2 linked regions of the Aliidongia dinghuensis genome follow. The protein of the gene in region 1 binds, or shares a complex with, the protein of each later gene. Links are inferred from orthologs where the notes say so. Each region holds a gene or a part of one and is shown on either strand. Other genes may lie near its edges. The genes, in order: IEY58_RS02955 and trxA.

Region 1 (3,176 bases):
TTGACAGTTAGTGCTGCAGGATCGCCTTCACGCTGTCGCGCCGGCTCATCTCGCCGAACCAGCGGGCGAGCTTGCTCTTGCCGGCGAGGATCGTCCCGGCTTCCGGCGTCTGGCGGAAATAGTCGTAGTGCGGCGCCAGGTGGAGGTCGGCGAGGGTGAGCGTCTCGCCGGTGAGATAGGGGGCGGCCGCCAAGCTCTCGAGCGCTTCGGCGCAGCGCTGCGCCTCGGGCAGGGCGGCTTCGACCTTGGCTTCGTTGGTCGGCCGGCCGAAGAAGCGGGGCGCGATCAAGCGCTCGAAGCTGATGCCCGAACTCCAGGCGTGGAACAGATACCAGTCGACGATGCCGATGATCTGGTTCATGCGTGCCGTCTCGTGCGGCGTTGCCGGCTCGAGCTGCGGCCCGGGAAAGGCCTGGTCGGCATAGCGCAGGATTGCCTGGGTCTCATAGAGCATGAAGCCGTCGTGATCGAGCACCGGCATCCGGCCGAACGGATGGCGCGCCAAGTGCTCGGGCGCCTTGAGGTCCGGAGGCGGCACTGTGACGAGCTCGTAGTCGATGCCTTTCTCGGTGAGGCCGAGCATCGCCGCGCGGACGCAGGGGCTCCCGGGCACACCATAGAGTTTCATGCTCATCGCCATCTCCCTCGTGACGTGGGGCGGGGTCACTCGGCCGCGTCGGCATAGGCCTTGAAGTGATGCTCGAACACCGCGACCCAGCCGCGGTCGTACTCCTCGCGCCGATCGGCGGCGCCGGTCTTGAGCTTGTCCCAGCCGGCATGGACGAGGCGCACCTCGGTGCCGCCAGCGACAGGGCGGAACGTGACGTCGATCCGCTGCGCCTCCTCCGGCGCGCATTGCACCTGCCAGGAGAAAGCGACGAGGCTCGGTGGCTCCCACGCCAGCACATAGCCCCACAGCAGCTCCGTCCCGTCGCCGGCGACCTGATAGAGCCGGCCCCCGACCAGGGGCTCGAAACGGCAGTCGACGGCGCTACCGACGCGGTACGTGGCGAGTGGCCACCATCGGCCGATGTCGGCTGTGAACACCCGGAAGGCGGTCGCCGGCGCGCAGCGCACGGTAATCGTCTTGATCACTGGCGGAACCGGGAAGGAACTGACCGTGGCGCTCATGTTCAGCTCTCCTCCCGCTCAGCCGCCGCGGCGAAACGGCCGAGCGACGCTTGCCACATGCCGTCGATGTAGGCCCTGAGCTCGCCGAGGGCTGCACCATCGGCATAATAAATCCGGCGCGTGCCGGCGCGTTCCTCACGCACCAGGTCGGCCTCTTTCAGCACTTTGAGATGCTGCGAGACGGCGGGGCGGCTGATCGGCAGGCCCAGCGCGATCTCGCCGACCGATCGCGGTGCCTCGACGATCCGCTCGAGGATCGTCCGGCGCATCGGGTCGGACAGGGCGACCAGGGCAGATGCGTAAGCCATAGATTACGTTAGTGAATGCTTACGCATGAGTCAAGTGGCGGCTGCGCGCGTGGGTGCTGATGCAAATGGCGGTAATTGCGGAAACGTCGGCGAGAGTGGCTGGCCGGGCCTTGAGCGTCACGGCGCGAGCCCTCCTTCTGCGTTGCCGCGCAGCCGACCAATCGCATCGAGTTGGCTCTTGATCGCCATACGATCGAGCGATGCGATTGGCAACTCGGCGAACAGCCGGATGTGGGTTGCGAGCCTCCAATACGCCTCTCGGAATGCCTGCATCTGTTCGGCGGAGCTGCGCTCGACGGCGGCTGGGTCTGGCACGCCCCAGTGGGCGGTGATCGGGTGGCCCGGCCAGGTCGGGCATATCTCCCCAGCCGCTCGGTCGCAGACCGTAAAGATGAAGTCCATGGTCGGCGCGCCCGGTGCCGCGAACTCGTTCCAGGATTTCGATCGGAACCGGCCGGGGTCGATCGCTTCCTCCCGGAGCAGGGCGATCGCCATCGGATGGACTTCACCGCGCGGCGACGAGCCTGCGCTGTAGCTCTTGAAGCGGCCTTCGCCGATCTGGTCGATCAGCGCTTCGGCCAGAATACTCCGGGCGGAATTGCCGGTGCAGAGGAACAGGACGTTGTACGGTTTCATGGATCTCTTCAGCCTCAAGCGCCGCAGCATGATGATGAGGCCGCTTTGGAGCTAGTACCGGCGCTTTCGCCGGACCGCAACACGATGTCGAATTCGGCCTCGCCCAAGTCATGGTACCGGCTTTGCCGCGCTCGATAAGGTGTAGTGAAGGCAATGGCCGCCATAGAGGCGGCTATTCGGTGGCGTCACGAATTCCGTTTCGGGGTTGCTCCGGCAGCTGGCCTAGGCTTGGAGAACCTGCTCCAGCATCTCCAGCACCTGGTCAATCTCGCCCGCTGTGGTGCTGCGGCCGAGACTGAAGCGAATGGCGCCCATGCCAACCTCCGGCGGCACGCCCATTGCTTTCAACACCGGTGAAAGCTCGATCCGGCCCGCATGGCACGCCGATCCTGTCGACGCGGCGACGCCGTCAAGCTGCCGGAGGATCTCGGCGCCGACGCGCCCCGGGAAGGCGACGTTCAGCGTGTTGGGCAGGCAGTGAACAGGGTCGCCATTGCGGATCACCCGGCCGGGGAACCGGGCCTCCAGCCCGGCCCAGAAGCGGTCCCTGAGCCGTGCCACGCGCGCCATGGGCGCCAGATCCCGCACAAGCTCAGAAGCTGCCCCCAACCCCGTCGTGAGCAAGACGCTTTCGGTGCCGGCCCGCCGGCCATGTTCATGGCCGGCGCCGCTCAGCAGAGGTTCCAGCGCCGTGCCCCGTCGCATATACAGCGCCCCAACGCCCTTCGGCGCGTAGAGCTTGTGACCAGCGATCGTAAGCAGGTCGACGCCGAGGTCATCGACGGCAGTGCCGATCTTCCCGACCGATTGTGCGGCGTCCGTGTGGAAGCGCACGCCATGGTCCCGCGCGATGGCGGCGATCTCTTCGATCGGCTGGATCGTGCCGGTCTCATTATTGGCGTGCATGATCGTGATCAGCACCGTGCGCGGCGTGATCGCGGATCGCACCTGGTCCGGATCGACCCGCCCGCCGGCGTCGACCGGCAGATACGTCACCTGGCCGCCCAGCTTCTCGATGAAGCGGCATGGGTTCAGGACCGCGGGATGCTCGATGGCACTGGTGACGACATGGGCACGCGCGTTGCCGGCGGCAAAATAGGT
Region 2 (3,105 bases), on another replicon or contig:
CGACAGGCCGTTCTGAGCAGGTCTGCCGCGCTCCCCGGTCGGGGCACGGGGCCGCGCAGGGTCTCTTGGGGCGTGCTATCAGGGGTCGTATCAGAAGCATCCGGAAGAGGTGACGGTGGCCGGTAAATTCCTTTTGGCAGCGGGGCTCGGTGGGGCTGTCGGGGTTGCGGCCGGCGCCGTCGGAACCCACGTGGTTGCCGACGATCATGCGCGGCAGCTGGTCGATCTCGCCTCGCGCTACCTCATGATCCATGCGGTTGCTCTCGTCGGCCTCGCACAGGTCGGCCGGGCCGGCACCGGCGGCTGGCTCGTCGACATCGCCTTCTGGCTGTTCCTGGTCGGCATGGTGCTGTTCGGCGGTGGCTTGCTCGTCTCGGCCACGGTGGGCTTGGGCGCCTTCGGCTCGATCGTGCCGATCGGCGGCACCGCCTTCATCCTGGCATGGCTCGTCGTCGCCGGCCTGGGCCTGCGCCGCTTGGCGCAGTAATGCACGGCACGACGCAAGCGTGAGTACGATCGACCAGGCGCGCAGCCAGCGCGTCGGATTGCTGCTGGCGCTGGGCGTGTTCCTCACCTGGGGGCTGTTCCCCAGCTATTTCAAGCTCCTGGCCGCTGTCCCGGCGGTTGAGGTGCTGAGCCACCGCATCGTCTGGTCGGCGGTCTTCATGGCTGTGCTGCTGCCCCTGGGTGGTGGCGTCGCGGCCTTTCGCCGGGCGCTCCGCGATGGGCGCGTCGTGGGCCTGATCGGGCTCTCGGCCTTGCTGATCGGCGTCAACTGGCTGACCTATGTCGCGACCATCACGTCGGGCCACGTGCTCGAGGCGAGCCTCGGCTATTTCCTGGCGCCGCTCACCAATGTGGCGCTCGGCCGGCTGGTGCTGGGCGAGCGGCTGACGCGCCTGCAGCTCGTCGCCTGCCTCATGGCGTTGGGTGCCGTGGCGGCGCTGGCGTTCGGCACCGAAGGCGAGATCTGGCGGGCATTGGTGCTCGCGATCAGCTTCGGCTTCTACGGGCTGGTGCGGAAGACGGTCCGGGTCGAAGCACTGCCTGGCAACACGCTCGAATGTTTCCTCTTGGTGCCGTTCGCGGCGATCTACCTCGCCTGGCAGGCGGCCGCCGGGACCATCCATTTCGGCGCGGCGCTGCCGGGCACCTCGACGCTCCTGGCCTTGTCGGGCGTGGTCACGGCCGTGCCGCTCATCGCCTATGCGGCGGCAGCGCGCCGGCTCAAGCTTTCGACGCTGGGCCTCATGCAGTTCCTGACGCCAAGCATGGCGTTCCTGCTCGGCGCGTTCGTCTATGGCGAGCCGTTCGGGCGAACGAAGCTCGCCTGCTTCGCCGTCATCTGGACGGCGCTCGCCCTCTATGGGCGCGAGACAGTCAGGCTGGCGCGCCGGCCAGCCTGACCTTCCGTAACATCGCGCTCAAATCGCCAGCGCGTTCAGATCGCCAGCGCGTTCAGATCGCCAGCGTTCAGATCGACTGGGAGACCCACTCGACAAGCTTGCTCTTCGGCAGCGCGCCGATCTTCTGGGCCGCGACCTGGCCGTTCTTGAAGATGATCAGGGTCGGGATGCCACGCACGCCGTACTTGGCCGGGGTGCTCGGGTTCTCGTCGATATTGACCTTGGCGATCGTGATCTTGCCGGCGAACTGCTCGGCGATCTCGTCCAGCGCCGGGGCGATCATCTTGCAGGGGCCGCACCACTCCGCCCAGAAGTCCACCAGGACCGGACCCGGGGCGGTCAGCACATCGGCCTCGAAGCTCGAATCGGAAACCTTCGTCGTAAGCGCGGACATGGGATCAAATCTCCTGCGGGTGCCCAAACGGCGCCCCGAAAACGCGTGGGGCGGGCCACAACCCGCCAGACTGGACAAGATTAGGGGTTGCGGGAATCCAAGGTCAAGGCGACGAGCGATAGATTGTTTCATGGGTGCCGTGCGGCTACCACCCCTTGTCGACCCGTGCCGTCAGGACCTGACGGGATTGTGAGCCGCCCTACCGCCCGAATGCCTGTTGCCGAACCGGGGGCGGTGCTAATCTTCGGACTCGGTTAGTCGTGCTGTCGAGATTCTGCCATGCAGTTGTCCAGCGAAGCCGAGGCCCTCTTCGCCAGCCTCAGGCAGGTCGCCGATCCGGCGGTGGCGGAGGCGATCGAGGGGCAGGTCGCGAACGCGCCGGACCGCGACCTCTGCCGGGTGAATGCGCTCGATTTCGCGGCCAGGCGGTCCCTGGACGAAGAGGCCGTGATCGCGGCCTTCCTGCATGCGGCCCGGCTCGGCATCTTCGAGCTCTGGTGGAACGTGCTCTGTCCCGGCTGTGGCGGCGTGCTCGACGCCGGGTCCACGCTGAAGACGGTCGATCGCGAGGAATATGAATGCGCGCTCTGCGCCGCCGGCTATGAGCCGACGCTCGACGAGATGGTCGAGGTGACGTTCACGGTCAGCCCGCGCATCCGCCACATCACGGCGCACGAGCCGCACACGCTGCCCTTTGCGGAATATTTCCGACAGGTGTTCTGGAGCTCCGGCGTCGACGTGCCGGACGACGCGACGCTCGACGCGATACTCGAGGAAATCGTGCTCGAATCGGTCGAACTGCCGAGCGGCGACAAGGCCATCCTGTCGCTGCAGCTGCCGGCCGGCTTCTTCATCCTGTTCGACCCGGTGACCCACGCGGCGCAGTTCATCCAGGTCGAGGGCGAGCCGACGCGCGAGCGGCACACGCTGTCGATCGTGTTGGACCGCGGCCACGCCTCGACCGGGACCTTGCAGATGGCGCCCGGCCCGCTGCGCATCGCGATCGAGAACCAGAGCGACACGCGCACGCTGCCCGGCGTCTGGGCCGCCGGCGACGCGCTCCACGAGCTGCTTGGCCGACGCAAGCCCTTCCTCACGGCGAAGCGGCTGCTCACCAACCAGACCTTCCGCGACCTCTATCGGACCGAGACGCTCAACATCAACCAGCGGCTCAAGATCACCAGCCTCACGTTCCTCTTTACCGACCTCAAGGGCTCGACCGAGCTCTACGAGCGTGTCGGCGACCTGGTCGCCTTCGACCTGGTGCGGGCGCATTTCGAGGTGCTGCACCGGATCGTCGCGGCT

What was found.
Region 2: the proteins of IEY58_RS02955 (region 1) and trxA are in contact, whole or in part, in an NMR structure (PDB 2IPA), measured with the Bacillus subtilis proteins. The link is inferred for Aliidongia dinghuensis from one-to-one orthologs.

What each region holds. Positions count from the first base shown.
Region 1 is NZ_BMJQ01000001.1:591,148-594,323, forward strand. The notes cover bases 317-3,176. They hold IEY58_RS02955 (arsenate reductase ArsC), read right to left. Parts: upstream 2,076-3,176; coding sequence 1,557-2,075; downstream 317-1,556. Other genes in these bases: IEY58_RS02940 (glutathione S-transferase family protein), read right to left, coding at 317-634; IEY58_RS02945 (SRPBCC domain-containing protein), read right to left, coding at 664-1,131; IEY58_RS02950 (ArsR/SmtB family transcription factor), read right to left, coding at 1,134-1,439; IEY58_RS02960 (cysteine desulfurase family protein), read right to left, coding at 2,298-3,176. Also shown: more of IEY58_RS02940, read right to left, coding at 8-316. UniProt on the Bacillus subtilis protein: Catalyzes the reduction of arsenate [As(V)] to arsenite [As(III)]. In vitro, can dephosphorylate para-nitrophenyl phosphate (pNPP).
Region 2 is NZ_BMJQ01000010.1:132,619-135,723, reverse strand. What follows is about bases 138-2,926. They hold trxA (thioredoxin TrxA), read right to left. Parts: upstream 1,801-2,926; coding sequence 1,474-1,800; downstream 138-1,473. Other genes in these bases: IEY58_RS19335 (adenylate/guanylate cyclase domain-containing protein), read left to right, coding at 2,080-2,926; rarD (EamA family transporter RarD), read left to right, coding at 507-1,406; IEY58_RS19350 (DUF423 domain-containing protein), read left to right, coding at 138-487. Also shown: more of IEY58_RS19350, read left to right, coding at 116-137; more of IEY58_RS19335, read left to right, coding at 2,927-3,105. UniProt on the Bacillus subtilis protein: Participates in various redox reactions through the reversible oxidation of its active center dithiol to a disulfide and catalyzes dithiol-disulfide exchange reactions.